Regions from separate parts of the Photobacterium sp. 53610 genome, predicted to be linked through region 2. Evidence: riboswitches for the same ligand, from Rfam matches in the RefSeq annotation. Region 2 holds a riboswitch; each other region holds the start of a gene.
The links. Region 2 has a riboswitch for thiamine pyrophosphate ahead of thiB (thiamine ABC transporter substrate binding subunit). Riboswitches for the same ligand answer to the same signal wherever they lie in the genome.

Region 1 (3,273 bases), on a different contig from region 2:
GGACTCTGCGCTAAAGCGCATCCCAGGAGCACCTGTAGTGATTTGAGATAGGGTGTATTCATCTTCTAAAACGCTGGTGACACTCTGTCTACACGTCTGATATCGTGTTTTGGTTCTTAACCAGGATCAGCTGGAATGTTGTTGTCTGGCGAGGGAATACTGCACCAATCGGCCACGTAAACCTGTTGAGTTTGATGATCGATGTTTTAGTAGGCGGTTGAGCATCAAATTGATAAATTTCGACATTCAGGGCTGGTAATTATCATCAGTCTATATACAATACTTACCACACGACAGGGGTGTAGCTCCAATTGGCAGAGCAGCGGATTCCAAATCCGCGTGTTGGGAGTTCGAATCTCTCCACCCCTGCCATCTCTTTTAAGCTCTCGCAGAAATGCGGGAGCTTTTTCGTTTTCAGCGTTTATCTAACGCGATACCGTACGGCATTACATCCTCAGAATGCTGAATTTATTCGAGCCCAAATCGAAAAAAAGCCTCATCTATGATGAGGCTGGTACCAATCTAAACTCTCACGTCAGTCTTAGCTTCTCATCATCAGCTGATAGCCAATAAAGCAGGCAGAAATACTCAGGAATACATTTAAGAGCAGGTTCAGTGTCATCTTGGCGTACTCGCCGTGCTGAAGCAGGACGACGTTATCCATGGAGAAGGTTGAAAATGTCGTGAGGGCGCCGAGAAAGCCCAATCCAAGAATCGGACGCCATGGTGAGGCTTCAATCATTCCCTGATTCAGGGCTGACATCAGCAGTCCCATGATAAATGAACCGATGACATTGACGGCGAGGGTCCCATAAGGGAAGCCGCGTCCAAACAGGACAACAGACAGCTCGGCTATCAGATAACGGGCACATGCACCAAAGGCTCCGCCAAAGGCAACATAGCTTAAAACGATGAGTTGATTCATTTGTACGCTGGTCTCTGTCAGTCAAACCAGATACTAATACCATGAAATGAACTCTCTGTTGAGACAGTCACTAAGGTAATTCACAAAACAATGTGCTATATGGTGTTGTATTGCAAGTGTTCGTGAATTGAGGTGGTGATGAAGCTTTATAAAACGGTCTTGCTGGCACTCAATCCAGATGATCAACGGGCACAGCAGTTGATCGTGAAAGCCGGGGTCGTGGCAAGCCATAACAATGCAGACCTACATCTGGCATATGTCGAGCCCGGGGTCGGTAATCTGAGTTTTTTGGATATTGAGCTGCAACTGAAAGAAGCCCATGACGATCAGGAGCTCAGGCGAATGGCGCAGTTGTCTGAATTAGCCACCCATTCTCCGCAGCCTGTGCGCGCGATGCATCTCTATGATGGTGATGTTGCAAAACATCTCATTGAACTGGCAGCAAAAATACATGCAGACTTAGTGATTGTCGGCCATGCCAAAACGGATCTGCACTGGTTGCGAGAAGATGTCCGTCGTGAATTGGATCTGCATTTAAAGTGCGATGTGCTGATTTGTCGCTGATGCGTGACGGTTTTTACTGATTCCTGAAATTCAGTAAAGACCGCTTGCTGTCGGGATACACCTTTCTTATACTCGTTAGCTGAAACTTGTCGGAGTGCCAACTGGCTGAGACCGCATTGCGGGATCCGTTGAACCTGATCAGATTAGTATCTGCGAAGGGAACAAGAGAAAATCTTCTGCCTAGCTGTACCTGTCGTGTACAGCTGCTGTATCAGACGATGTGACACGCCCTACTTGTGTCCGCCTCTTGTTTACGCGCCCATCCGTCAAGCAACTTCCCAGAAATATCAGATGAAAGGAAATTGCTATGTCGAGTCGCAAGCAAGCGAGACTGGAAGCGAAACAATTTATTGATTCACTCACTACCCAAGCCTACCCGAATTCCCGAAAAATCTATGTCACCGGCAGCCGGGATGATATCCGTGTCGGCATGCGTGAGATTGCTCAGGCTGACTCCTTAGTCGGCGGGGATAAAAATAACCCGATTTTTGAGTCGAACGAACCGGTACGAGTCTACGATACCTCTGGCTTTTATACCGATCCGGAACAGACGATTGATATCTACAGTGGTCTGCCAAAGCTGCGTGAAAACTGGATTGAAGAGCGGAATGATACTGAGCTGTTGGATGAGCTGAGTTCTGCCTATACCAAAGAGCGTCTGGCTGATGACACCTTAGATGAGCTGCGTTTTGCGCTCCGTGCCCGTGTCCGCCGGGCTAAGCCAGGCCTGTGCGTGACTCAGATGCACTACGCCCGCAAGGGGATCATCACGCCGGAGATGGAATATATCGCGCTCCGTGAAAACATGGGTCGCGCTCGTTACCGTGATGAAGTGCTGAACCAGCAGCATCCGGGACAAAGCTTCGGCGCCAACCTGCCCAAAGACATCACCCCTGAATTTGTGCGAAAAGAAGTGGCTGAAGGTCGCGCTATTATCCCGTCTAACATCAACCACCCGGAATCTGAGCCGATGATTATCGGTCGTAATTTTCTGGTGAAGGTGAATGCCAATATCGGGAACTCAGCGGTCAGCTCTTCGATTGAAGAAGAAGTGGAAAAGCTGGTGTGGTCGACCCGCTGGGGCGGCGATACCGTGATGGACCTGTCAACCGGCAGGAACATTCACGAGACCCGTGAGTGGATCATCCGCAACAGTCCGGTGCCGATTGGAACCGTACCAATGTATCAGGCGCTGGAGAAGGTGAACGGCATTGCTGAGAACCTCAATTGGGACGTGTTCCGTGACACCTTGCTGGAGCAGGCGGAACAGGGCGTTGACTACTTTACGATTCACGCAGGTGTGTTGCTGCGCTACGTCCCGATGACGGCCAAGCGCGTGACCGGTATTGTTTCCCGTGGCGGTTCTATCATGGCGAAATGGTGTCTGGCACATCACAAAGAAAGCTTCCTGTATGAGCACTTCCGCGAGATCTGCGAGATCTGTGCGAAATACGATATCGCACTGTCGCTGGGTGATGGTCTGCGTCCGGGCTCAGTCGCGGATGCCAATGACGAAGCCCAGTTCAGCGAACTGCGTACACTGGGTGAGCTGACTCAGATCGCCTGGGAATATGATGTGCAGGTGATGATTGAAGGCCCGGGGCATGTGCCGATGCATATGATCAAGGAAAACATGGAAGAGCAGCTCAAGCACTGCCATGAAGCCCCGTTCTATACCTTAGGCCCGCTGACGACCGATATTGCCCCGGGTTATGACCATATCACCTCTGGGATTGGTGCCGCGATGATTGGCTGGTACGGCTGTGCCATGCTGTGTTACGTGA
Region 2 (3,273 bases):
ATTCATTTGAAATCGACGAGTTCCGCCGCCACTGCCTGCTGAACGGTCTGGACAACATTGGCCTGACGCTGCAACACGAAGATAAAATCGCGGAATATGAAAGCAAGATCCCGGCTTTTTTAGCCTGATCTATACTCAAGAGTCAGCCTCAGACACCCTGCTCCGGCAGGGTGTTTTGTTCAGGTCTGCAGGCAAGACATCACACGAACCAGAAAGAAACGCGTTTCCTTTCGGTCTCTTAGATATCAACCATCTACAGAGGTGTTCACATGTTTTCGTTCCGCCGGGCTCTGCCTTTATTCACTGTCCTGATTTTACTCAGCTTCTCATCAGCCCCCATGGCCGCGCCAAAAGCCGACCTCTGGCCGTTCTGGCAAACCAGCAACCCCAAAAGCACCACCACAGTGGATCACAGCGTCTGGCAAAGTCTGCTGAACACCTACCTGCTCGTCGCCCCACAACAGACCCGTTTTCGCTACGCTGCAGTCAGTCCACAAGATAAAAGCAGCCTGAATCAGTATATTGCCGGGCTGACCTCACGCGATCCCCGTCGTTTAAACCGCAATGAGCAGTTCGCATACTGGGTGAATCTCTACAATGCGCTGACCGTCAAAGTGATCCTCGACCACTATCCGGTCAGCTCAATTACCAAGCTGGGGGGGCTGTTCAGTTTCGGGCCCTGGGATGAACAGCTGATCACCATTGACGGCAAAAAACTGTCCCTGAACGATATCGAGCACCGTATTCTCCGCCCGATCTGGCAGGACAAACGCATTCACTATGTGGTGAACTGCGCCAGTCTGGGCTGCCCGGATCTGCTGCCGGAAGTCATGCATGCCGACCAGATCAATGCTCAGCTCGACGGCGCCGCACGCCGCTTCACCAACAGCCCCAAAGGCGTCGATGACAAAGGCGGGCAAGTCCGGCTGTCTTCGATTTATGACTGGTATCAGTCTGATTTCGGCTCACTGACAGATCTGCAGAAACACCTCAACCGCTACCGTAAACAGCCGGTCACGCTCACCAGCCCAAGGTATGATTATGACTGGCGCCTGAATGAGATTCGCTAGTTCCCGGATCCCAGACTGGCATCCGCTAATAATTCCGGCTGGCAACCCGTGCCCGCCCCGTTTACAATGAGAGCCGTTCTCATGGGGAGTCTCCGGACTGAGATCGTGTCTGTTTATTCATATGCAGCACACGGGACCCATTGAACCTGAACCAGGTCATGCTGGCGTAGGAATTGAGAAACTGAAAGCACATCATTACTTTCCCTTTTCGTGACTTTCCTGGGACGTGCTCCCGCTCACTCAACGCCGCGCCTTGAAGAAATCGGAATTCCCTGCCAAGCAGGTACTCAGGAGCGCTTTGTGAAACACATACTGAAAGCTTTACCCTTACTGGTTGCCACCTCGTCTGCAGCCGCTGCTCAACCGACTCTGACGGTATACACCTACAGTTCGTTTACCGCAGACTGGGGCCCGGGCCCTGCAATTGAAAAAACCTTCGAAAAAGAATGTGGCTGTGATTTGCAGTTCGTTGCGCTGGACGATGGGGTGTCCATCCTCAACCGTGTCCGTCTGGAAGGCAAAAACACGAAAGCCGATGTCCTGCTGGGTCTGGACAACAACCTGATGACGGAAGCGAAGAAAACCGGGCTGCTGGCAAAAAGCGGTGTCGACACATCCGCTGTCACCATTCCGGGGGGCTGGCAGGATCAAACCTTCGTGCCTTTCGATTACGGTTATTTCGCCTTTATTTACGACAGCCAGAAGCTCAAGAACCCGCCAGCCAGCCTGAAAGCGCTGGTCGAACGTGACGACCTGAATCTGATCTATCAGGATCCGCGTACTTCGACCCCGGGTCAGGGGCTGATGCTGTGGGTGAAATCCGTCTACGGAGACCAGTCCTCTGATGCCTGGCAGCAACTGGCCAAGAAGACCGTGACCGTCACCAAAGGCTGGTCAGAAGCCTACAATATGTTCCTCAAGGGCGAGACCGATCTGGTGCTGTCTTACACCACTTCCCCGGCCTATCACATCATTGCCGAGAAGGAAGACAAATATAAAGCGGCCAACTTCAGTGAAGGCCACTACATGCAGGTGGAAGTTGCCGCTAAACTGAAGCACAGCCCAAATCAGGCGCTGGCGGATAAGTTCATGAACTTTATCCTGACGCCGGGCTTCCAGTCCCAGATCCCGACCGGCAACTGGATGTATCCGGTCACCGATCAGCCGCTGCCTGAAGCGTTCAAAGCACTGCCGCGTCCGGCCAAATCGCTGGAATTCAGTGCTGACGAAGTTGCGAAAGAGCGCAAAACCTGGGTCCGCGAATGGCAAACAGCCCTGACGCAATAATCCTGTAGGACTGACGTTGTTACTTTCCCGTTCCAGCCTGCCCGGCCTGCTGAGTGCCGGGCTCATTCTGATCCTGGTCGGCGGAGCGCTCAGCGCTCTGCTGGCGCAGGCGACCGACATCCGGCCGCTGGCGCTCTGGCAGGATCCTTACCTGCGCCATGTCACTGCATTCAGCTTTCAGCAGGCCATTTTATCAACGCTGCTGAGCGTGCTCCCGGCCATCCCAGTCGCTTATGCCCTGTCACGCCGCCGTTTTCCCGGCCGGGCGCTGCTGCTGCGCCTGTTCGCCATGACCGTCGTTCTGCCGGTTCTGGTCGCCGTGTTCGGTCTGCTGGCCATTTATGGCAACAGCGGCCTGCTGGCCCAGTGGCTGGCGACGCTGGAGATGAAACTGCCGTTCAGTATTTATGGCCTGAACGGCATTCTGCTGGCCCATGTTTTTCTTAACCTGCCGCTGGCCAGCCGGTTGATGCTGCAAAGTCTGGAAGGCATTCCCGCCGAACAGCATCAGCTCGCCGCACACTTAGGGATGCGAGGCTGGCCGCTGTTCCGGCTGGTCGCCTGGCCGCGGCTGCGTCAGCAACTGCCGCAGGTGGCAGGTCTGGTCTTCATGCTCTGTTTCACCAGTTTTGCCGTCATCATGTCTCTTGGCGGCGGCCCGAAAGCAACCACCATCGAGCTGGCCATTTATCAGGCGCTGCGATATGACTTTGATTTAGCCGCCGGTGCCATGCTGGCGCTTTGGCAGATGCTGCTTTGCTGCTCGCTGGTCCTCGTGAGTCAGCGCTTTGCCCGGCCACTGTCGACCCTTACCGGCCGGGTACAGCAGGGCCACCCGAACTATCTCGACAGCCGGGCGGCCCGATGCTGGGATGGATTCTGGATCGGTGCCGTGCTGCTGCTGGTGATACCGCCG
Region 3 (3,273 bases), on a different contig from region 2:
AGGAATCGCCTGACTGGCTATCAGCAGGGGCAACATCCAGCGTCTGACAGGGGTAAAAAGCAGCATCAACAATGCACAAAAGAGTCCGACCCCTAACCCTGTGACCAGACCCAGCATGATTTCACAGGTTGTGACCCAGGCATGGCGAAGCAGTACATCGTGGCGCTGAATCAGTTTATTGAGTACAGCCAGTGGTTCCGGCAGGATAAAACCGGGCAATTGAAACACTGTGACCACAGCCTGCCAGCCGAGGGCCAGAACACCAAGACTGATCACCAGCCGAGCGAGCGGGTGATGGTGAATAGAACGTGTTTTGACAGGCGTGCCGGTCTGCCATTGAGCCAATAATTTAGTCATTGTGTTGGTTTACCAAACTCAGGGCTTTCAGGATCTGCTGCTGACAATTCACAAGACGGGCGTCGATTTCACGCGGAATCGTCCCGTCCGGGGTTGGCAGCGAGGTGATTTTTGCGGGCTGGCCTTGCATCAGGAACACAGAGTGTCCCAGACGGAGTGCTTCCTGAGGGTCATGTGTAATGAGCAGAACGGTTCGGTTTTCCAGCAGTTCTGCAGCCAGATCCTGCAATTTGTATCGTGTGACAGCATCCAGTGCTGAAAAAGGTTCATCCATTAATACGAGTGGCTGGTCCTGCATCAGGGTTCGGGCGAGTGAAACCCGCTGACGCATTCCGCCAGAGAGCCTTGATGGGGGGGCAGAGATGTATTTTTTTAAGCCGACGCGTTCTAACAGTGCAATCGCTTGTGACTGATGCGTCTCACTGACTTTTCCGTGTCTGAGCTGAACACCAAAGCAAACATTATCCAGCACATTCAGCCAGGGAAGCAGTAAATCCTGCTGAGCCATATAGGCAATCTGTGCATTCACAGGTTGGTTGCTGCTGGTTTTAATGCTCCCTTGCCAATGGACGTCGGCGGGTAATAATCCGGCCAGTAGCCTGAGTAATGTGGTTTTACCGCATCCGCTTTGCCCGAGAATGCAATGCCACTGGCCTGGGATTAAACTGAGATTCAGCTGTCTGAATAATGGCATTTCCTGATCAGGGTAATGCAAACGAATATTATTCAGCTGAACCCCCAAGCCTGCCTGCCGGTCAGTCATGTGGTTTTCTTCCTGACGAGTGATGATTTGCTCAGGCACCTGCTTTTCCTTAACGCGGCTGGAGTGAATAGAAGTGATGAACCGGGCCATGACCTTGGCCAATCCGAAGTTGATCCGCATGTAACAGGGCTTGCGTCAGATAGGCTTTCCCGCGTGTCACGGCTTCTGTGAGGGTGTGTCCCTGAGCCAGATAAGAAGCAATCGCTGCAGACAGCGTGCATCCCGTGCCATGCGTGTTCTGCGTCTGAACTCGCGAAGCAGTTAGGGTGACGGTGTCACTTTCTAGGATGAGATAGTCCGTGCTTTGTGCTTCCTGTTCCCAATGTCCCCCTTTCAGCAAAACAGCTTCAGTGTTGAGTTGTTTCAACTGCTCAATCAGCGCTTCTTTTTCTTCTGTTTCTTTTGTGTGCATAACAGTTGAAACTGTACCAGAAAGGGATGGATTTCGGGTTAAAGCGACTGCCTCTGGCAGATTTGGCGTGATCAGTGTTGCCAGAGGAAGAAGTTCTGATTTCAGGGTGGAAATGGCATCGGCTTCCAGTAATAAGTCACCGCTGGTTGCGACCATCACCGGGTCGAGAACGATGAATTTCGGCCGGTATTGACGCAGTTTTTTAGCAACAGCACGAATGATAGTCGCATCACTCAGCATGCCTATTTTTACCGATTGGATATCAAGGTCGCTGAAGACAGCATCCAGCTGTTGTTCAACAAACGCCGGGCTGACCGGAAAAATACCCGTTACGCTCTGTGTATTTTGAGCCGTCAGTGCCGTGATAACCGAGCAGGCATAGCCGCCAGTTGCCGAAATGGCTTTGATATCAGCCTGTATCCCGGCACCACCACCACTGTCTGAACCTGCAATTGTCAGTGTAATCGGGGTTTTAATTTCTGGGGAAAGTTCATGGTGAGCTGACTTGTTCATTTTCATCCCTTGGCATCAATATCATGATTCATGATGGGGCAGGGATGACGAACAGTCGCGATGGTCACTGAGCCGTCAGGAACTGGCGCTTAGTGGCAGGCAAGTCTGCTAGTTCCCTACGCCAGTATGAGCTGGATCAGGTTCAACGGGTCCCACAGCGTGGTCTCAGCCTTTCGACTCCCCGACTAACGTTTAATCATTCTGTATGTTCAACCGAAGCTTGTTGTCTTCAGTATCATTTTGCGTTGGCATTCTAACCCTGTTTTTTTGAAGAAAGCAAAAGAATTCCAGAAAATCTGTGCGGACTTCGGACAGAGGTGTTAAAGAAAGCCTATGATATCGTTACCGTCAATAATTCTGGAGACATTCAGTGAAACAGCATCATCAGATTAATTACGTTGAATTTCCTGCAAGTAACCTGCCGGCAACAAAAGCTTTTTTTGAATCCGCTTTTGGCTGGTCATTTACAGATTATGGTGATGAATATACAGCTTTTTCGGATCAGGGGCTGGATGGGGGATTTTATGCGGCGCCCCTGAAATCTGAATCAGAAAAAGGTGCGGCTTTAATTGTGCTGTACAGTGATAATTTAGAAGCGACAGAGCAAAAAGTCATCGAAGCGGGCGGCAAAATTGTGAAACCGATTTTTGCGTTTCCCGGAGGCCGCCGGTTCCACTTTACAGAACCGAGTGGTAATGAACTTGCTGTCTGGGCTGATCCAGAGTAGCAAAGCACCCGATTGATGAATGAAAAGAGCTCCTGACGGAGCTCTTTATCGTTCGGGCAATGATGTTGCTTAATTCACTGTTGTAACCCGGCTGCTTCGGTCACCAGACACTGTTCGCAGCTGGACACCACTCGCCGCTGCTGGTGGATTGAGGCGATCATAAGCCTGCCAACTTGCGCCCTGATCGACGGAGTACTCAATGGTCAGGCCAGGGAAGGTGGAGTTCGCCTTCAGGACACCATTTTCGAGGACGCCGCCAGGGACAGGCAGGTTGAACGTAATGCCGCTTTGCTCCAGTTTCGGCAGCACTTTCTGGCCCAGGAGGTTTGCGAAGCGGTTGTAGTCCGTATTACGGGCTGCCTTGTCTACAGGGGTGCCAGCGTTGTCATTGGCTTCCCAGCCCGCCGTATGCCATGCACGCTCGGCCAGACCCAGAACACGCGGGAAAGTCATCCCTTCGAACTGAGCTTCAGTACGGACTGTTTCAGCCCACAGCGAACC

Region 1: another riboswitch for thiamine pyrophosphate. It lies ahead of thiC (phosphomethylpyrimidine synthase ThiC); the one in region 2 lies ahead of thiB (thiamine ABC transporter substrate binding subunit).
Region 3: another riboswitch for thiamine pyrophosphate. It lies ahead of thiD (bifunctional hydroxymethylpyrimidine kinase/phosphomethylpyrimidine kinase); the one in region 2 lies ahead of thiB (thiamine ABC transporter substrate binding subunit).

The regions. Positions count from the first base shown of each region.
Region 1 is NZ_JAXOFS010000012.1:409-3,681, forward strand. Features, by position in the region: tRNA gene SPK40_RS19515 (tRNA-Trp) at 296-372, shown strand; gene crcB (fluoride efflux transporter CrcB) at 542-925, opposite strand; gene SPK40_RS19525 (universal stress protein) at 1,064-1,489, shown strand; TPP riboswitch at 1,570-1,667, shown strand; gene thiC (phosphomethylpyrimidine synthase ThiC) at 1,797-3,273, shown strand, end outside.
Region 2 is NZ_JAXOFS010000003.1:51,620-54,892, reverse strand. Features, by position in the region: gene leuD (3-isopropylmalate dehydratase small subunit) at 1-128, shown strand, start outside; gene SPK40_RS10190 (DUF547 domain-containing protein) at 270-1,070, shown strand; TPP riboswitch at 1,143-1,261, shown strand; gene thiB (thiamine ABC transporter substrate binding subunit) at 1,371-2,357, shown strand; gene thiP (thiamine/thiamine pyrophosphate ABC transporter permease ThiP) at 2,374-3,273, shown strand, end outside.
Region 3 is NZ_JAXOFS010000002.1:353,537-356,809, reverse strand. Features, by position in the region: gene SPK40_RS08200 (ABC transporter permease) at 1-357, opposite strand, end outside; gene SPK40_RS08195 (ABC transporter ATP-binding protein) at 350-1,120, opposite strand; gene thiD (bifunctional hydroxymethylpyrimidine kinase/phosphomethylpyrimidine kinase) at 1,170-2,045, opposite strand; TPP riboswitch at 2,142-2,239, opposite strand; gene SPK40_RS08185 (VOC family protein) at 2,416-2,772, shown strand; gene SPK40_RS08180 (family 20 glycosylhydrolase) at 2,842-3,273, opposite strand, start outside.